2 regions of the Bradyrhizobium sp. CCGUVB23 genome follow, and region 2 is predicted to be linked to the other one. Evidence: riboswitches for the same ligand, from Rfam matches in the RefSeq annotation. Region 2 holds a riboswitch; the other holds the start of a gene.
The links. Region 2 has a riboswitch for S-adenosylmethionine ahead of NLN62_RS15085 (O-succinylhomoserine sulfhydrylase). Riboswitches for the same ligand answer to the same signal wherever they lie in the genome.
Positions count from the first base shown of each region.

Region 1: another riboswitch for S-adenosylmethionine. It lies ahead of NLN62_RS25825 (homoserine O-acetyltransferase); the one in region 2 lies ahead of NLN62_RS15085 (O-succinylhomoserine sulfhydrylase).

Region 1 is NZ_JANADQ010000001.1:5,605,983-5,616,259, forward strand. It holds gene NLN62_RS25800 (gamma-glutamylcyclotransferase) at 1-539, opposite strand, end outside; gene NLN62_RS25805 (DUF2125 domain-containing protein) at 650-1,834, shown strand; gene NLN62_RS25810 (prephenate/arogenate dehydrogenase family protein) at 1,979-2,914, opposite strand; gene hisC (histidinol-phosphate transaminase) at 2,911-4,008, opposite strand; gene NLN62_RS25820 (chorismate mutase) at 4,039-4,896, opposite strand; SAM riboswitch at 5,088-5,167, shown strand; gene NLN62_RS25825 (homoserine O-acetyltransferase) at 5,258-6,457, shown strand; gene metW (methionine biosynthesis protein MetW) at 6,460-7,122, shown strand; gene NLN62_RS25835 (alpha/beta fold hydrolase) at 7,355-8,221, opposite strand; gene NLN62_RS25840 (TIGR02594 family protein) at 8,458-9,102, shown strand; gene NLN62_RS25845 (hypothetical protein) at 9,209-9,847, shown strand; gene NLN62_RS25850 (MOSC domain-containing protein) at 10,017-10,277, opposite strand, start outside.
Region 2 is NZ_JANADQ010000001.1:3,298,022-3,308,298, forward strand. It holds gene NLN62_RS15065 (MATE family efflux transporter) at 1-148, opposite strand, end outside; gene NLN62_RS15070 (hypothetical protein) at 381-1,433, opposite strand; gene NLN62_RS15075 (PAS domain S-box protein) at 1,539-1,961, opposite strand; gene NLN62_RS15080 (2'-deoxycytidine 5'-triphosphate deaminase) at 2,186-3,322, opposite strand; SAM riboswitch at 3,402-3,481, shown strand; gene NLN62_RS15085 (O-succinylhomoserine sulfhydrylase) at 3,551-4,747, shown strand; gene NLN62_RS15090 (SGNH/GDSL hydrolase family protein) at 4,850-5,857, opposite strand; gene NLN62_RS15095 (SGNH/GDSL hydrolase family protein) at 5,870-6,649, opposite strand; gene NLN62_RS15100 (OpgC domain-containing protein) at 6,649-7,908, opposite strand; gene apaG (Co2+/Mg2+ efflux protein ApaG) at 8,087-8,482, shown strand; gene NLN62_RS15110 (Hsp33 family molecular chaperone) at 8,621-9,628, opposite strand; gene argF (ornithine carbamoyltransferase) at 9,850-10,277, opposite strand, start outside.

The DNA of each region.
Region 1 (10,277 bases), 2.3 Mb from region 2:
AGCTGATGCAGCTGCGTATCGCGAAAACCTTCGGCTTCGATCGCCTTCACCGTCGCGGTGACGTAGTCGCGATTGGCGCCGGATTGGCCGTGACCCTGCAGCACGTGGCGGTGCTGCAGGGCAAGCGACAGGCGTCCCGCATATTGCACATGGCCGCGATCGACAACGTAGGCGAGCGCACTGACACGCTGCCGCGCGTCATTCTCCAGCCACACCGAGCGCATGACCTCGCGATAGACCGAGGTAACCTGCTCGCGCTCGCGCAAGTAAGCGACCACATCGGCACGGCTCTTCGCAGCGACGCGGAAGGCGATGCCGCGGCAGGCGCCGCCGCGGTCGAGCCCGAGCACGAGGCCCGGCTTCTCCGGCGTGCCGCGATGGACGAAGGAATAGACGCAGAGCGCGCGATGCTCGCCGACCAGGCGCGCGGGCACGCGTTCCTCGAATTCGAAGCCCGGGCGCCACATCAGCGAGCCATAGCCGAACACCCAGAGGTCGCCGGTGGTCGTCGTGACGGAGGGGAGGGTATTTTCGGACATGTTTGGCACCGCTACCAGACCCCGCCATCCCGGCGAAGCGAATTCTCCACCTTTTGCAGCAAGCTAACCTCGCTTACATTTGCCATCATCTGGGGTCAAAGGGTCGCCGCATGTCCGATATGACCGTTGCCGCCAGGCGGCGCCCCCGCTGGGGCCTTTTCATCGCGCCCGTCCTCCTCTTGATTCTCGCCGTCGCCTGGAGCGGCTTCTGGTTCTATGCCGCTTCCCAGGCCGAAGTGGCTGCCGACGCGTGGCGCGCCCAGGAGGCCAAGTCAGGCCGTATCTATGATTGCGCCAAGCGCTCGATCGCCGGCTTCCCGTTCCGCTTCGAGGTGCAATGTTCCGGTGCCAGCGTCTCGCTGGTCTCGCAGACCGCGAGCAAGACGCCGTTCACGGCCAAGCTCGACAACATCCTGGTCGTTGCCCAGGTCTATGATCCCAAGCTCGTGATCGCCGAATTCACCGCACCGGCGACGCTGACCGACGGCGTTACGCAGACTTCCTTCGTGGTGAACTGGAGCAAGGGCCGCAGCAGCGTGGTGGGCCTGCCGGCCGTGCCGGATCACGCCTCGATCGTGTTCGACGATCCCGCCATCAATCGCGTCGACGGCTCGGTGCAGGTACCGGTTGCCAAGGCCAGGCAGGTGGAGCTGCACGGACGTCTCGCCGAGGGATCCTCGCGCGACAATCCCATCATCGAAACCGTGCTCCAGATCGCGCAAGGCAGCATCCAGGGGGTGCATCCGCTGCTCGCCGAGCCGTTCGAAGCGGACGTGCGCTCGAAGATCACGGGGCTGAAAGATTTTGCGCCAAAGCCGTGGCCGCAGCGTTTCCGCGAGCTGCAGGCCGCCGGCGGCCATATCGAGATCGTACAGTCGCGCATTCAGCAGGGCGAGATGATCGCGGTCGCCGCCGGCACGCTCGGCATCTCGGCCAACGGCCGCCTCGACGGCGAATTGCAGATGACGGTGACGGGCCTCGAGCGCGTGATCCCCGCACTTGGCATCGACAAGATGCTGGAAGAGGGCGTGCCGCAGGCAACCCTTGACCGCGTCGCCCCGGGCGTGAAGTCGCAGGACCTCAACAACCTCTTCGGCGCCCTCGACCGCGCCATTCCCGGTCTCGGCAAGGTCGTGAAGCAGAACGCCAATGTCGGCGTTGCCGCGGGCATCAACGCGCTCGGCACCGAAAGCATGCTGGAAGGCAAGAAGGCGCGCAGCTTCCCGCTTCGCTTCGCCGATGGCGCCGTGATGCTCGGCGCGCTGAAGGTCGCGCAGCTCCCGCCGCTGTATTGATTTCCCGTCATTGCGAGCCACCGGGTCCGCGCGTAGCGCGGCCCGATGACAGGCTCCGCGAAGCAATCCAGAAAGCCTCCGCGGAGGTAGTCTGGATTGCCTCGTCGCTTCGCTCCTCGCAATGACGGAGGAGAGATTTGTGACCTACTGCTTCGTCAGCGGCGGATGCGGACGGCCGAAATCCGGCGCCGCCGAATCCTGGCCGATCTCGACGATGCCGCGGCGGATGGCGCGGGTGCGGGTGAAGTGGTCGAACAATGCCTCGCCGTCACCGCGACGGATCGCGCGCGTGAGTTTTGCGAGGTCCTCGTTGAAGGTGCCGAGCATCTCCAGCACGGCCTCCTTGTTGGCGAGGAAGACGTCGCGCCACATCGTCGGATCGGACGCCGCGATGCGCGTGAAGTCGCGAAAGCCGCCGGCGGAGAACTTGATCACCTCGGACTCCGTCACCTGTTGCAGCTCGTCGGCGGTGCCGACGATGGTGTAGGCGATCAGATGGGGCAGATGGCTGGTGATCGCGAGCACGAGATCGTGATGATCTGGTGTCATGATCTCGACCTTGGCGCCGAGCGCGGCCCAGAACGCGCGCAATCGATCGACGGCGGCTGCGTCGACGCCCTCGGGTGGCGTGAGGATGCACCAGCGATTGATGAACAACTCGGCGAAGCCGGAATCCGGGCCCGAATGCTCGGTGCCCGCGACAGGATGCGCGGGGACAAAATGAATGCCCTGCGGGAGGTGCGGCGCCATGTCCCTGACGATCGCGCCCTTGACCGAGCCGACGTCGGAGATGATCGCGCCCGGCTTCAGATGCGCAGCGATCTCCTGCGCCACGGGGCCGCAGGCGCCGACGGGAATGCAGAGGATGACGAGGTCGGCGTCCTTCACTGCCTCGATATTGGTTGCGACCACGTGATCGACGATGCCGAGCTCGGCGACGCGCGCCCGCGTCCCCTCCGAGCGCGCCGTGGTGACGATCTCATTGGCAAGGCCCTGGAGCTTCGCGGCTCGCGCGATCGAGCCGCCGATCAGGCCGAAGCCGATCAGTGCGACGCGCTGGAAGTGCGGGGCGACGCTCATTTGCCCCCCATGAAGTCGCGCAGGCCTTCGACCACGAGGCGATTGGCTTCCTCGGTGCCGATCGTCATGCGCAGTGAATGGGGCAGGCCGTAGTTCTTCAGTGCGCGCAGCACCAGTCCCCGTTTGGTCAGGAAGGCGTCGGCTTCATCCGAGGTCCTGCCCTTGTCGGCCGGGAAATGGATCAGCACGAAGTTGGCTACGCTCGGCGTCACCTTCAGCCCGAGCTTGCCGATCTCCTCGGTCAGCCAGTTGCGCCAGGTCTCGGTGAATTGCTTCGACATCTGCTGATGCGCGGCGTCCTCGATCGCGGCGACCGCGGCATACATCGCCGGCGTCGAGACATTGAACGGACCGCGGATGCGGTTCACCGCATCGATGATGTGCGCAGGACCGAACATCCAGCCGACGCGCAGCGCGGCGAGGCCGTGGATCTTGGAGAAGGTGTGCGTCACGACCGTGTTCTCGGTGGTCGCGACCAACTCGATCCCCATCTCGTAGTCGTTGCGAGACACGTAGTCGCAATAGGCGGCGTCGAGCACGAGCAGCACGTGCGACGGCAGGCCGGCCCGCAGGCGCTTGACCTCGTCGAACGGCAGATAGGTGCCGGTCGGATTGTTGGGGTTGGCGAGCCAGACGAGCTTGGTGCGCGGCGTCACCGCTTTCAGGATGGCGTCGACGTCGGCGGTGAAGTTCGCCTCCGCCGCCACGATGTTCCTGGCACCGTTCGCCATGGTCGCGATCGGGTAGACCAGGAAGCCGTGGGTGGTGGAGATCGCTTCATCGCCCCGGCTGAGATAGGTGTGGGCGAGCAGATTGAGGATCTCGTCCGAGCCGGCGCCGCAGATGATGCGGTCGGGATCGAGACCATAGATGCGGCCGATCGCTTCGCGCAGCACGCGCGAGGTGCCTTCCGGATAGTCCTCCAGATGCGTCGCCACATGCGTGAACGCCTCGATCGCCTTGAGCGAGGGCCCGAACGGCGTCTCGTTCGCCGACAGCTTGAACACCTTGCGGCCCGGCTCCGGCACCGGGCTCTTGCCGGGCGTATAGGGCGCAATATCGAGAATGCCGGGATTCGGCACGGGGCGGGACATCGTCTACTCCGGAAAGGATGCGGGGCGGCCTCAAGCCACGTCAGATCTGGCCGTCCCGGTCGGGGGCACCGTATAGCGCGTTGCGTGGCCGCCGACGAGAGCCGACGAGCGGACCGAGGCGCCGGCGCGGATCAGGGCCATTTTGATCTTCTCGAAGCCGATGCCAGTCTCCGACACCAGCAGCGCAGCGCCGTCGAAGGCGGTATCGGGCACCGCGACGATGTCGGCGAGCGGCGCCAGCGCCCTCGCCGTGTCGGCGTTCCAGCCGGACACGCGCACGCTCCAGGTCTGGACCTCCGTGACCATGGCGTCGTCGGCGACACGCGAGATCACGAAGACGGGCAGCGCGGCCGGATGGTCGGCGCGCTCGAGGAAGGGCAGCCGCGCGATGATTTTCGGCGCGCCCTCGGCCTCGAGCTCGCTCCACCATGGCGTGCGGCTCGAGATCGCCGAGACCAGAGCCAAATCACCCTTCGATTTCGCCAACGCCTCGACGGCGGCCTGTGCGCTGAAATGCGGCACATAGGGCGTCGTGAAGCCGAAATGGAATCGCGCCGAATCTCGCATCGCGGACTCACCGACCGAGACGTCGGCATGCACCGAGAACGGCGCCTGCACATAAGTGAAGGTCGAGATGATGACGCGCCAGATGCTCTCGATGGTGTCGAGCGGCAGGATGCCGCGATGGCGCTCGACGAGGCGGCGCATCATGCTGGCCTCGCGCGCCGGCCGGAAAGCCGAGCCGACCTCCTGCGTCTGCTTCGCCTGGATCAGGCGATCGATGATGTCGCCGCGCTGCATCAGCAGGCGATGCACTTCCTCGTCGATCGCATCGATCTCCTTGCGCAATTCCTGGAGCGATGGTGGCGCGGGCGGACGCTGGGACATATCTGTCGGTCTGTCAGGGGCTCGTGAAAGGCGGATCGGCTGGGCCGGATCCGCCGGCGCTATGGGTCTTGATTAGGCAGGATGGACGCCGAAAGCAAAGAGAAATGGCGGCCATTTCGCCTGACATGGCAGGGCCTCATTTGGTTAATCGGCGCCTCGGCTTGACGAATAGCGCGCCAGCAACTAGTTTTTGCCTGTTCCGTGGTCATTTGAGCCGGCCGGCTTGCAGCCACGTTAAAAAACTCGCTAAACAGGCCGGGGACGCATCCGATCCCGGCCGAACCTATCGTTCAGGCCGGGTTTTTCATGGCCTGATGTCAGCGGCGGCTTGAGGGCCGTCGCCAACGAGGTCGATGGTCAGATGGTTGGCGTCACGACGGTACCGAGCCCAGCGATCGCCGAGGAGCGCTCGCACGAGGCGGATCATCCGAGCTCGCAGGTTGCGCATTTCGGCGCGGACCAGCCGTTGTCGCTCGATTGCGGGATCGACCTCAGCCCGTTCCAGATCGCCTACCAGACCTATGGCGAGCTCAACACCGAGCGCTCCAACGCCGTGCTGATCTGCCATGCGCTGACCGGCGACCAGCATGTCGCAAATGTGCACCCCGTCACCGGCAAGCCCGGATGGTGGGAGACCCTGGTCGGGCCCGGCCGTCCTCTTGATCCTCAACGCTACTTCATCATCTGCGCCAACGTCATCGGCGGCTGCATGGGGTCGACGGGACCTGCCTCGCTCAATCCGGCGACGGGCAAGGTGTGGGGCCTGGATTTTCCCATCATCACCATCCCCGACATGGTACGCGCGCAGGCGATGCTGATCGATCGCCTCGGCATCGAGACGCTGTTTGCGGTGGTCGGCGGCTCGATGGGCGGCATGCAGGTGCTGCAATGGACCGCGGCCTATCCTGAGCGCGTGTTCTCCGCGCTCGCGATCGCCTGCTCGACGCGGCACTCCGCGCAGAACATCGCCTTCCACGAGCTCGGCCGCCAGGCCGTGATGGCCGATCCCGACTGGCACAATGGCCGCTATGCCGATCACGGCATCCATCCGCATCGCGGGCTCGCGGTGGCACGGATGGCTGCGCACATCACCTACCTCTCGGATGCGGCGCTACACCGCAAGTTCGGCCGGCGCATGCAGGACCGCGAGCTGCCGACGTTCTCGTTCGATGCGGATTTCCAGGTCGAGAGCTATCTGCGCTATCAGGGCTCGTCCTTCGTCGAGCGTTTCGATGCCAACAGCTATCTCTATCTGACACGGGCGATGGACTATTTCGACATCGCCGGCGACCATGATGGCGTGCTGGCGAAGGCGTTTGCCGGCGTCAAGACGCGCTTCTGCGTGGTGTCCTTCACCAGCGACTGGCTGTTCCCGACCTCGGAATCGCGCGCGCTGGTGCACGCGCTCAACGCGTCGAGCGCGCGGGTGTCGTTCGCCGAGATCGAGACCGATCGCGGCCACGACGCCTTCCTGCTCGACGTCCCCGAATTCTTCGATATCTCCCGTGCGTTCCTACAATCGGCGGGCAAGGCGCGCGGCCTCAACGGCAAGGGCAGCTGACGATGTCTGTGCAAGAAGTGCTGCCGCTCGACGGCCTTGCGGCTGAACAGGAAGGTCACTACCGCGCCGATCATCTGCTGGTTGCGGAGATGGTCAGGCGCGGCTCGAAGGTGCTCGACGTCGGCTGTGGCGACGGCGATCTGCTGCAGCTCCTGGAGAACCGCGGCATCGATGGCCGCGGCATCGAGCTGTCGCGCGAGGGCGTCAACCGCTGCGTCGCCAAGGGGCTCGCGGTGGTGCAGGGCGACGCCGACACCGACCTCGTCAACTATCCCGACGACGCCTTCGACTACGTCATCCTATCGCAGACGCTCCAGGCGACGCGGCAGCCGAGGGTGGTGCTGGAAAATCTTTTGCGCATCGGCCATCGCGCGATCGTGTCGTTCCCGAACTTCGGCTACTGGAAGATGCGGCTGCAGCTCCTGATCGGCGGCCACATGCCGCGCACGGACAATCTGCCAGCGACCTGGTACGACACCGCCAACATCCATTTCTGCACCATCAAGGATTTCGTCCAGCTCTGCGACGAGATCGGCGTGAAGATGGAGCGCGCGGAAGCGCTCGATCTCTACGGGCGCCCGTTGCGGCTCAGATTGCCGTGGTGGGTGTGGAATCTGTTCGGCGAACAGGGCGTGTTTCTGCTGAGCCGCGGCGGCGGGAAGTAAAATCAGCTGACCCTCACCCTGAGGAGCGCGCTCTTGGCGCGCGTCTCGAAGGGCGAGGCCACTGGCGGGGCCTTCATCCTTCGAGACGCGCGTTCCGCGCTCCTCAGGATGAGGGGCTGATGCTTACACCTCGTCATTGCGAGCGCAGCGAAGCAATCCAGAGTCTTTCCGCGGAGGGATTCTGGATTGCTTCGCTGCGCTCGCAATGACGGAATATAGGATGATGCCTTCGCTAATTCGCAGCCACTGACCTCGGATCGCGCACCGGCCAGCGCCCCGCTTCCACCAGCGTGACGAACCGCTCCACCGTTTCGTTGAACAGCGCGGGCTCCTCGAGATTGAGGACATGGCCTGACTTCGGAAACATCGCGAGCCCTGCGGCCAGCAGATGCTTCTTCAGGAACAGGCTCGGCCCGACGCAGGGGTCATCCTCGTCGCCGCAGATGATCAGCGCCGGCGTCGCCACGCGCCCGATCGCTTCCGTCATCATGTAGATCGAGGGGCGGCCGCCCTGGAAGCCGCGCATGGTGTTGGCCGAGCCTCTGGAATCGTGCCGTGCCAGCGCGGCATAGGAATCAGCGTGGCCGCGCGGATCCTTCACCAGAAACGGAATCCGGCTCGGCGCCTCGCGCGTGACTTTGGCAACTTCCGCGGAGCCCAGTGTCTCGAATTGCTCGGCATTGGCGCGGCACTGCTTGCGCCAGGCTTCGAGATTGTCGAGCTCCGAACCGGAGCCGACGCCCGCGAGCGTCATCGACAGCGCGCGCCCCGGCGCGTTGAGGCCGATCTGCAGCGAGGAATATGCGCCCATCGAGAGACCGACGAGATGTGCGCGATCGATCGAGAGATGGTCGAGCACCGCGAGTGCATCGGTGTAAAAGTGCTTGTAGGTGTAGACCTCGGCCGATGCCGGCACGTCCGACGGCGCATAGCCGCGCGCGGAATAGGTGATGCAGCGGTGGCCGCGCGAGAAGTAGCGCATCTGCGGCTCCCAATTGGAGTAGTCGGCCGCGAACTCGTGCAGGAAGATGATCGGCGTGCCGTGGCCCGCTTCCTCGAAATAGATGCGGACATCATCCCTGGTCGTGGCGTGGGGCATTAACCGTTTCCCTCTTTCTGGGCCGTCGCGTTAAGCATCGCAGTTAATGCTGTGGGCAGCAATGCGGCAGCATCAGACCAGCATCGACACAGGGTCATCGCGGAAATTCCCTGAAGCGAATTTCTGCAATGCCGCATTGTGCCTTGCTCTTGCCACATCTGGACTTTCATACGACGCGCGGATGTCGGCCACCGCACGGGCCGATGGGAATTGGGGGTGTCAACGAAGGATGAAGAATGTTTGAGTTGTTTGCGTTCGGCCGGCTGCGTCACGTCATCGCGCTGGCTCTCTTCTCCGCGGCGTTCGCCGCATCTATCTCTCCAGCATCGGCACGGTCTCATCGTCACAGCGCAGAGCGGCACGCTTACGTGCATCACGCCGCGCACCATGCCGGCAGGTATCATCACTATCGCCACGCGCGCTCATCGCGCTTCGAGCGCGGCGCCGCGCAGTTGGAGGCGAGCGGCTTCGCCAACACCCAGGCCAGCTATGACCCGAGCGCCAACACCGGCGGCATGGCGGGCGACTTCGGCGGTGGCTCGGGCCTCGTCTCCGAGGCGCGCCGCTATCTCGGCGGCAATCCGACCGGCCGCGGCAGTCTGTGGTGCGCGCGCTTCATGAACATGGTGCTCGAGCACACCGGCCATAAGGGCTCCGGCTCCGACATGGCGAGCTCGTTCGCGCATTACGGAACGCGTGTCTCCGGTCCGCAGGTCGGCGCGATTGCGGTAATGTCGCGCGGCCGCGGCGGCCATGTCGGCATCATCACCGGCATCGACGCCAAGGGCAATCCGATCATGATCTCCGGCAATAACGGCAATCGCGTCCGCGAGGCACCGATCTCGCGCGGCCGGATCTATGCCTATGTGATGCCGAACTGATCGATCGTCCCGGCACATTTTCGAACCTGCCGTCGAGCTCGCGCGACCCTAAGGAGGCGCGGGCTCGGCGGTTACCTCCGTCCGCCCTGCGGATCACGGGGTGTACATGGTGTTCGAGAAAGTGACGCGGGCCGTCTTCGACGAGCTTCTGGCGAACGATGGATCGGCAAGGTTTCGGCGGGAGCTTGCCCGTTACGATCTGGGGTCCGACCCACCTGCGCGGGATGATTGTGCCGTGCTTCGCGGGCCGCTCGCAGCATCCGACTTCGTCGACGTGCCGGCCTTCAACACGCTGGTGATGGGCGATCTGACCGTCGACGGCCTGGTCGATCTGGGGAACGCAGGCGCGTTTGATGAAGGCGGGCTGTTCGTCGTGCTCGGCAATGTCGCCTGCACGGTGTTCTCGACGGGCTTTGCCAAGGGGACGTTCATTGACGGCAATCTCGAAGCCGACTCGTTGATCCTGAACGCCTTCGATGACTCCGCGTTGGTGGTGATGGGAAACCTGCGGACCTATTTCTTCTACGGCCGGGACATCTGGGCGGAGGTCGGCGGCAAGGCCGAGATGCACTACGGCGACGGTTATTGCCTGCCGATCGGCTATACCAGTGCCGGTGCCGAGGCGATCGAACCGTTGCATGATCGTGCGACGTCGCTACGCCGGCTCAATCTCGACAATACGGACTATATCGAGCCTCACCGCTTCCTGGACCTGATCAGTAGCGGGCGACCAGTTTTCAAGTGAGGCAAGCAGAACTAACGTTCGTCATTGCGTGGAGCGTAGTTGTAGGGTGAGCGAAGCCACTTGTCCGCCGTAGCTCGTAGAGCGAAGGCGGAAACGTGCCCATCACTTCTGCCTGCGTGGAGTGATGGTGGGCACGGCGCGAGAGCGCCTTTGCCCACCGTACGGCAGCTCACACCAGCTTCGGCTCTTCCATCGCGAGCCGATCGCCGATGGCGATCTCGCCATCTGCGATGACCTCGGCATAGATGCCGCAATCCATGTGGCCGAGATGGCGCGACAGCGTCGGCGGGATTTCGAGATCGCGTTCCGCGGTCACAGGATCGACATTCGTCGCCGAGCAGCGCTTGATGCGCTTGACCACCTTCAGCCGCGCATTGCCGATCGCCAGCGTGTGGCCGAGGAGGTCGAGCTCGGACCAGGCCGGCCAGCC
Region 2 (10,277 bases):
TCGGCCAGGCAAGCCCGAGCAGCGTGCGCAGGATCGGCCCATCGACCAGCGCGCTCCGTGGCGCAGCAGATCTCGCCGGCCGCGACTGCGGCGGCTTGGGACGCTCCTCCTCATCGACCGGAATCTCGGCGACGCCGACGTCGGACATTTCCTCTCCAAATGACTCTTTAAGATCCTCTCCAAATGACTCTTTAAGAAGGTGCTACGACGATTGGATCGCAGCGTCTGTGAGTATGATCACGTTCACCGTCAATTGACCGATTCAACCCATGAACGAACCTGATGAATGGCCAGTGTTAGCACGGCGATGACCGATTCCACCTGCGTCAGGCGCAAGCGTGCCCTGCGGGAGCGCATTTCGGCGCATGGAAGGTGCTTCGCTAACCGATGCTCCAGAGCAGCGGCGGCTTGCCGCCTGCACCCGCTTGCAGCCTGACGCCGATATGACGCCCGCAGCCGGCCGCAAGCCCCTCGAACAGGCCTTGCAGCACCTTCGCGATAGCCGGATGATAATCGGCGACATCATCCATCAGCTTCCAGCTTTGCTGACCGATCTCGAAGCCGCCTTCGGACTCCGCAAGATCGGCCGCATCGTCCTGTGCCGCGAGCAGGGCGTTCAGGAAGGATGCAAACTCCTTCGCGCCGCCGCGGCTCTTCCCCAGCGCCGCCGCGACCTCGTCAAAACTCTGCATGCCGATCAGTTTGCCCGTCAGATGCAGGAGATATCCGGCATCCTCGGGACCGAACAACTGCACCATCACAGGCGCGGCCGTGCGGACATATTCCATCGCGTAGTTGCGATAGGCCTTTTCCAGCCGCGGCTTTGGCCAGCTCGCGACCGGCAGTGCCGGCGCGCTGTCCGCATCGAACAGCGGTGCTTCGACATGGCGCGCGAATACCAGGCGCTGGTCGACCTCGAGCGGATGATCATATTCGTAGTAGTAACCTTCGAGCCCGTCCTGGCCGTCGACGCTCTGCTTGGTGCAGACGAAGCCGAGCCTGAGATCACCGAGCGCCGCGCCGTTGTTGGCGTGCCAGCCGCGCAGCATCGCGCGCGACACCTCGCCGGGAATGCCGCAGATCGCGGGGCCCTTCCAGATCCAGCGTGGCGGCGGATAGCGGATCCAGGCCTTAGCATCGCTCTCATACATGTATTCGACATGCACGCCGCCGATCCAGTTGGAGAGATAGTGATATTGCGCAGCCGCCACCGCCGGCGGCAAATGACGCAGCCCGAGCTTGTCGAGCCCGGGAAGGAAACGCTCCTGCTGCTGGTGGCGAAACACGCGGAAGACGAATTCGGCAGCATCCGCCGTGCCGCGTCGCGTCACCACGGTGAGGATGAGGCCGGTGAAATAGGCGTGGTAGAGATCGGCGATGGCGCGCCAGCGTTGCCACCGGGCTTCCTGCGCGGAGTCTGCTGCAGCGGCCATGTTCGCTCCCGATCGTTGTTTTGATCGAGTGTGTCACTGCCCCCAGTGACGAGCAAGCTGACGCTCGTGCAGGGCGCCCTGCACGCTTCCTAGCCCAATTCCGGATCACGAAGTTGGCGGCGGCGACGCAGCCTTGGCCGCGCGCTCGCGTTCGACCCTTTCGGTCACATCGCGCGCCATTGCCACCGCCCCCTGCACGGCGCCGCCAGCGTCTCTGACTAGCGCAAACGTCATCTCGATGTAGAGCTTGCGCCCGCTCTTGTGCAGCGCGCGGGTCAGCGTAGGGCGGCCGGCGAGCTTCATCGCGCCGCTCGACGTCGCAGTCTCAAAGCCCTTCCAATGCGCGGCGCGCAAATGCTCGGGAACGATCAGGTCGAGGTTCTGGCCGAGCGCCTCCTGCGCGGAGAAACCGAACAGCGCGCTCGAGGCGCGATTCCATCGGACGATCGTGCCCGCCCGATCCGAATAGATCAGCGCATCCGCGGCGTCTTCGAGAATTCTTGTGTCGAGGTCGGATTGATCTGTCATGTCGTCACCTCGGACGGAATGTAGCCCGGATGGAGCGCAGCGCAATCCGGGATCTTTTTGGTGGCGAGAGTTCCCGGATTTCGCTTCGCAACCTGACGCACATTCGGTGTCATCGCCCGACCTCGATCGGGCGATCCGGTATTCCAGAGGCGGTCGAGCCTGAACAATGGGCCGCGGCGTAGTGGTGCCCCGATCAAGCCGGGGCATGACATCGGAGGATGCGGCTACACCCGGAAATGCTTGCTCAGCTTCAGGCCCTGCGCCTGGTAGTTCGAGCCGATGCGCTGGCCGTACATTGCGTCGGGCCGCGCCAGCATCTTCTCGTAGACGAGGCGGCCGACGATCTGGCCGTGCTCGAGGATGAAGGGCACTTCGCGCGAGCGCACCTCGAGTACCGCGCGCGCGCCTTGCCCGCCCGCACCGGCATAGCCGAAGCCGGGATCGAAGAAGCCGGCATAGTGCACGCGGAATTCGCCGACCAGAGGATCGAACGGCACCATCTCCGCGGCGTAGTCCGGCGGCACCTGCACGGCTTCCTTGGAGGCGAGGATGTAGAACTCGCCGGGATCGAGAATGAGGCTGCCGTCGGGACGCGCCGAGATCGGCTCCCAGAAATCCTCGACCGCGTAGCCGGCGCGGCGATCGACGTCGACGACGCCGGTGTGTCGTTTGGCGCGATAGCCGACGAAGCCGCCGCCCTTCTCGCCGGAGAGATCGACAGAGACGGCGACACCGCCGGTGAGATCGGCCTCGTCGATATCGACGAGACGCTCGGTCGCATGCAGCGCCTCGAGCTGGTCAATGTTGAGGATGGCATCGCCGGTGCGGAAGCGCACCTGCGATAGCCGCGAGCCTTCGCTCACCAGCACCGGAAACGTTTTTGGGCTGATCTCGGCATAGAGCGGGCCATGATAGCCCGCGCCGATCATGTCGAAGCGGCGGGTGCCGTCGGCGATCACGCGGGTAAAGACGTCGAGCCGGCCGGTCGAGCTCTTCGGATTGGCGGCCGCGACGATCTCCGGCGGCAGCGCGAGGCTCTCGAGCAGCGGCACGATGTAGACGCAATTGGTCTCCAGCACCGCGCCGTCGGCAAGGCTGAACTCATGCAGCTTCAGCTCATCGATGCGCTCGGCGACGGTCGCGCCCGGCCCGGGCAGGAAGCTCGCGCGGACGCGGTAGGCGATATCGCCGAGACGCAAATCGAGGCTCGCCGGCTGGATCTGGCTTTCGACGAAGTCGTAGGCGGGCAGGATGAGCCCGTCATCCGCCATCGCCGCGATCATGCGGTCGGGCAGAATACCATTGGCGTCGGCGGCGACCGTGAACGTCAACCGGTGGTCCTCATCTCGGGTCAAACGCATCCAAAAATGCGGAAAAACGAACCTTTTACCGCTATCCGATGGATGCCTTGACGAAAAGGGCATGGCGGAATATGAGCATGACTTATCCCGTGGTGATTTGAGCCGGCCGGCTTGCAGCCACGTTAAATAAATCGCTAAACAGGCCGGGGACCTCTGTGATCCCGGCCAGTGGAGATATCCAGGCCGGTTTTTTTGTGACCATTTTCAAGTGGTCACGTTGGAGGTCCTATGTCGAAGTCCCCGGCGTCCGCCGCGCAATACCGTCCCGAAACCCGCCTGGTCCATTCCGGCACCCTGCGCTCGCAATATGGCGAGACGTCCGAGGCGTTGTTCCTGACCCAGGGCTACGTCTACGCGAGCGCCGAGGAATGCGAGGCGCGGTTCAAGGGCGAAGATCCCGGCTTCATCTATTCGCGCTATTCCAACCCCACGATCGCGATGTTCGAGCAGCGCATGATCGAGCTCGAAGGCGCCGAAGCCGCCCGCTCGGCAGCGACCGGCATGGCCGCGGTGACAACCGCGATCCTGGCGCCCTTGAAGTCTGGCGATCACGTGGTGGCATCAAAGGCACTGTTCGGCTCGTGCCTCTACGTGGTGCAGGATCTGTTGCCGCGCTACGGCATCGAGACCACGCTGGTCGATGGTCTGGATCTCGACCAGTGGCAGCGCGCGGTCAAGCCGAACACCAAGACGTTCTTCCTGGAGAGCCCGACCAATCCGACGCTCGACGTGCTCGACATCCCGGCCATCGCCGAGATCGCGCACAAGGGCGGCGCACGGCTCGTTGTCGACAACGTGTTCGCCACCCCGATCTGGCAGAGCCCGCTCGCGCTCGGTGCCGATGTCGTGGTCTATTCCGCGACCAAGCATATCGACGGCCAGGGTCGGTGCCTGGGGGGCGTCATCCTGTCGTCGGAAGCCTTCATCGCCGAGCACATCCACAATTTCATGCGCCAGACCGGGCCGTCGATCTCGCCGTTCAACGCCTGGGTTTTGCTCAAGGGGCTGGAGACGCTCGGCGTGCGCGTGCGTGCGCAGACCGACACCGCGGCCCGCGTTGCCGAGGTGCTCGCGAGCCATCCAAAGATCTCGCGGCTGGTCTATCCCGGCCGCGCCGATCATCCGCAGGCGGCGCTGGTGAAGAAGCAGATGCGCGGCGGCTCGACGCTGGTCGGCTTCGAGGTCAAGGGCGGCAAGCAGGCGGCATTCCGCGTGCTCAATGCGCTTAAGCTGGCGAAGATTTCGAACAATCTCGGCGACGCCAAGAGTCTGGTGACGCATCCGGCGACCACGACGCATCAGCGCCTGAAGCCGGAAGACCGCGCTGCGCTCGGCATCAGCGAGGGCTTTATACGCTTCTCCGCGGGGCTCGAGCATGCCGATGATCTGATCGAGGATCTCACCGCGGCGCTGGAGAAGGCGTAACCACGCACTCGAAATCGTAGGGTGGGCAAAGCGAAGCGTGCCCACCACTTCTGCCGACGTTTGAGTTAGATAAAGTGGTGGGCACGGCCCACCCTACGGCAGCTACATCGGCCTATACGTCCGCACGTCGGCAGGCACGTTGACCCCTAACTTGATCTGGCCGACGGAGCGGATGATGTCGTCGCCGAGGAGCTGCGCGAAGCAGGCGTAGCCCCAATCATTCATGTGCAGGCCGTCGGAGATCACGAAACTCTCGACCGGAATGGCCTGCTTCTCGTGCCAGTCGCGCATCACCTCGAAGCGCGGGAAGATCCCGACGTGGCGGAGCTCGGCGACACGGCCGAGCAGCTTCACCATCTTGCCGGCGCTCTCGGGGCGCTCGGTGACGCGCGGCGAATATTGCGGATCGACCAGCACGATGTCGGCATCGCCGGCCGCCTGGATGCGCGTGATGCCGTCCTCGACGAGCTTTGCGGTGTCGCCCGGATCGAGGTTGCGCAGCACCGCATTGGTGCCGACCTGCCAGATCACGAGGTCCGGATGCACGTCGATCACCTCCTTCTGGAGGCGCTTCATCATCTCGGGCGCGTCCTCGCCGCCGACACCGGCGTTGATGACGGTGATGTCGGCAGTCGGATATTGCCGGCGAAGCTGTCCGGCGAGGCGGTTCGGATAGTTGAAATCGGGCGAGCTCGCACCGAAGCCCGCCGTCGACGACGATCCGAACGCGACGATCACGACCGGCTTGCCGGCGACCAGCTTGCCCGCGACATGCGGCAGCGAGCCCATCGATTTCGCGCTGCCCTTGTTCGCGCTGCCCTTGGGCGGCAGGCACGGCACGCGGCTAAAGATGTCGCCGGCGGATTTGGCGACCTGCTTGACCCTGTCAATGGCCCGCGCGGTGAGGCCGCGCTGCTCGGGAAAGTCTTGCTGGCTGGTCGCGGGGGTCGTGATCTGCGGTGCGGGCGCCGGACCAGCGGCCTGTGGGGCCGTCGGCGCGACCGCCACGGCCTGCGCGTGGGCGGGTGACAGCGCCACAGGCATCAGCAGCGCGGCCGCTATGGGCGCAGCCAGCCATGCCGTCAGGCCAAAAGGGCGGAAAGAACTCATTTACGCTGAACCTCAATTTTGCTGCTGGGCCGGACCCAGATGGGCGGCATCGACGACGAACTGCGCCAGCGCCCGGCCAAGGCAATCATGGACCTGTTTCGCCAACTCCGGTCCACGCGACGAATTGAACAGGTCGAACTGCCCCTGATCATTCCATTGACGCATGATCGCGAAACGGTCGAACAGCGGAATATCATGCTCCTGCGCGACCACGCGCATATTATCTAGGTAGGGCGGCACCGAGATCATGGTTTCGGTCCGCGGGCTATACTGCAAGTTCATCAATATAACGTCGGCCCCAGCGTTTTGCAGCGCAGTAACGCCATCCGTGACGGCACCGCGGAACTCATCGGGATCGATGGATCGGATAGCATCCACGGTCCCGGTCTGCCAGATGACCAAAGTAGGCCTTTTCGCTTCCATAAGCTTAACGAAGGTGGATGCGGCCTCTTCTGCGGTCTTCTTGCTCTGTAGTTCTACGGAGACGTGCACCGGTTCCGACGGCAGCTTCTCCTTCAGGATCGCCTGCAGCCGGGCCGGATAGGAGCTCTCTTCCGACGACGGGATGGTGGTCGACCGGCTGCCGACGACCAGGATTTCGAGCGGCTTTTCGCTCTTCACGGCCTCGGCGACCTTCGGGAGCTGGCTTTCGGTGGCGAGCAGATAGGACGGCACCTCGCAGGCCGCAGGCCCTGCGGGAGCTTGAGGCGCAGCATTATCCTCGGCGCGCGCGGAAGGCGCGGCGAGCACACCGCATAGCAGGATCAGGCTCCGGAGAACCTTCGCCTTCATCAGCCCCCTCCCGCCAGATCGGCGTTGCCGACGGCGTTTTTGGTTTTCGAACCGCTCTTGTCAGCCACCTGCTTGTACCACGAAATCACCCAGGCCATGGCCCACATGATCAGGATTCCGCAGAGACTAATCAGCGCATGCATGCCCGGGCCACCGGACACCTCGGCCAGGATGAAATGGCCGGCAAAGGCCAGGAACACGCCGAGGCAGAAGATCTCCAGCGAATGCTGGCCGCAGAGGATCAACGGCCTCAGGAGAGGCGATTTCAGGCCCGGCCAGTCCCGCGGCAGGAAGCGCACGGTGAGCGCGGCCAGCGCCAGGAAATGCGTGAAGCGCAGCACGTCCAGATCGGTCTTGTCGATCGGATACATCCACTGCTCGATCCGCTTCGGCATGAAGTGGGAGAGCTGCGGCACGTACCAGGTCAACGTCACGTAGAACGCCGCGGCCAGATAGGCGATCGAGATCCACATCGTCACGGGTGATGCCAGGATCCGTGACATGCGCCGTGCACCTCCGAGCGCACACCAGGCACCGAACACGAACAGCAATTGCCAGGCCAGCGGGTTGAACGCCCAGAAGCCGTTCGGATAGGCCGAAAAATAGAGATCGAACTCCCAAGTCACCACGTAGAGCACGACCGACAGGCCGAGCGTGAGATCCGGCTTCCATTTCATCAGCCAGAGGATCAGCGGCAGCGCCAGCATCAACACGATGTAGAGCGGCAGCACGTCCATGTTGACGGGCCGGAAGCGCAGCAGCAGCGCCTGCACGATGGTGACGTCGGGCTGCTTGAGGAAATCCATGATGCCCATCTCTTCCGTGTAGAGCGGGTTCTCGAAGCTGGTCGCGACATAGGAGATTTCCGCGAGGAAGATCGTGAACAGGAAGACGTGGGCGACATAGATCTGCCAAACCCGACGCAGGATCCGCGCCGTGGCGATGACGACGCCTGAGTCCAGCATCGCGCGGCCGTAGACGAAGGCCGCGGTGTAGCCGGAGATGAAGATGAAGATCTCGGTGGCGTCGCTGAAGCCGTAGTTGCGGATGGTGAACCAGGTCAGCAGATTTGGCGGCAAGTGGTCGATGAAGATCAGCCACAACGCCAGCCCGCGGAAAAGGTCGAGGCGAAGCTCGCGCTCGCCGATGACGGGCAGCGTGATGGCGGGCGCCGCCGCGCGCGGCTTCGCCTCCACGGTGGACTTGGCATCCGCGGTTCCGGCGACCGGTGATCCCGTCACTTGGTCGGCAATGGTCATCGGGCCAAAACCCTTGCGCAAATCGCAGCGTTTGAGGAGTGTACCGGGCCGGTGGCCTGCTCGCAAAGCGATCGGATCACATTGGGGTGTAACTACGGTGCCAATTCGGGCGGCACGATGTCGCTGACGCCGCGAGCCACGATTGGTTCCCGGCAAGCTTTTCGTTATGATGGCAGCCATGTACCGTGCCGTGACCCGCCAGATCGAAGTGACCGTCGAGCCGAACTTTGTCCCGGAGCAGTCGTCGGCCGAGCGCTCGCGCTACTTCTGGTCCTACACCATCGTGATCACCAATTCCGGCGACGAGACCGTGCAGCTCAAGACGCGGCACTGGATCATCACCGACGCGACGGGGCGGCAGCAGGAGGTTAAAGGCGAAGGCGTGATCGGCGAGCAGCCAATCCTCGCGCCCGGCGAGCGCTACGAATACACCTCCGGCGTCCCGCTCTCGACCGCCTCGGGCTTCATGACCGGCCGCTACCAGATGGTCAACGAAAGCGGCGAGCGATTTGAGATCGACGTGCCGACGTTCTCGCTGGACAGCCCGGACGGCGGCAAGCGGGTGTTGAATTGAGGGGCGGCGAGCTGCGGTATCGCGACTGTAGCTGCCGTAGGGTGGGCAAAGCGAAGCGTGCCCACCATCTCTCCAATCATGCGACAGAAGTTGATGGGCACGCTTCGCTTTGCCCACCTACGATTTCCGAGCGCTTGGCTACGCGTTTTCCACGCCCGCCTCGTGCGGCGTGAATTGATACACCGAGCTGCAGAACTCGCAGGTCACGACGACCTTGTCGTCCTTGACCATCGCGGCACGATCATCCGGCGAAAAGCTCTTCAGCATCGCTGCCACCGCATCGCGCGAGCAGGAACATTCCGCCTTCAGACCGTGCGGCTTGAACACGCGCACGCCGCGCTCGTGGAAGAGGCGGTACAACAGCCGCTCGCCGGAGAGATCGGGATCGATCAGCTCGACGTCCTCGGCCGTGCCGATCAGCGAGCGCGCCTCGACCCAGGCATCGTCCTCGGCGACGGTATGCGGCGTGGTGCCTTCGGGCGCGTCACCGGGATGCAGGTCGGCCTGTCGCGCGCGCTCCGGCGCCTTCGGCAAGAACTGCATCAAGAGACCACCGGCGCGCCAGCGGTGCTTGCCGCCGTCGCTCGAGCGCCATTCCTCGCCGACGGCGAGGCGCACCTGGGTCGGGATCTGCTCCGAGCGCAGGAAGTACTCATGCGCGGCGTCTTCCAGGCTGCCGCCGTCGAGCGCGACGAGGCCCTGGTAGCGGCTCATATCCGCGCCCTGGTCGATGGTCATGGCGAGATGGCCGCGACCGAGCAGCGAGCCGGAGTCCTTCGCCTCGCCGAGCCGCGAGGCGTCGTAGCGGGCATAGGCGCGCAGGCGGTCGGGTGCCTTGAAGTCGACCACCAGGAATGACACCGGGCCGTCAGTCTGCGCCTGAAGAATGAAGCGACCTTCGAATTTCACCGCCGAGCCGAGCAGCGTCGTCAGCACGATGGCCTCGCCAAGCAGCTTGCCGACCGGCGCGGGATAATCGTGCTTGGTGAGGATATCGTCGAGCGTGGGCCCGAGCCGGGTCAAGCGCCCGCGCACGTCGAGCGCATCGACCTCGAAGGGCAGCACGGCATCGTCGACGGGAACGGAAGACGGCGCGCGAACCGGGCTTTCGGGCCCGGCTTTGATGTCAGGGGATTGGGAGACCATGGCGCTCTATCTGGGGTCGGAGGAGGTGAAATGGAAGGGGTGACGAGACGCTCCGTTTCGGATGCAGAATGGATCGTACACAGCACACCATATTCGGTGTCGTCCCCGATCTGCGCTCCGCTTCGCTGCGCTTGTCCGGGACGACGACCAACGTTAGGGCGAAAGCAGCGCCACGCCGCCATCGCCACGGCACTGTCGTCCGCCAGGACGACGATCCAAACCTACTTCACCGCGTCAAAGCACCAGGCCAAAATGCCCTTCTGCGCGTGCAGGCGGTTTTCGGCCTCGTCGAACACGACGGATTGCGGGCCGTCGATCACCTCGTCGGTAACCTCCTCGCCGCGATGGGCGGGCAGGCAGTGCATGAACAGCGCATCGGGCTTGGCGAGCGACATCAGCTTGGCGTTCACTTGGTAGGGCTTGAGCACGTTGTGGCGGCGCTCGCCTTCCTTGTCGCCCATCGAGACCCAGGTATCGGTGACGACGCAATCGGCGCCGCGCACCGCGGCTTCCGGATCGGTACCCAGCATGATCGGAGCGCCCGTCGCCTTCACCCAGTCGCGCATCGCCTTTTTCGGCGCGAGCTCCGGCGGGGTCGCGACATTGAGGTTGAACTTGAAGCGCTCGGCGGCATGCGCCCAGGAGGCGA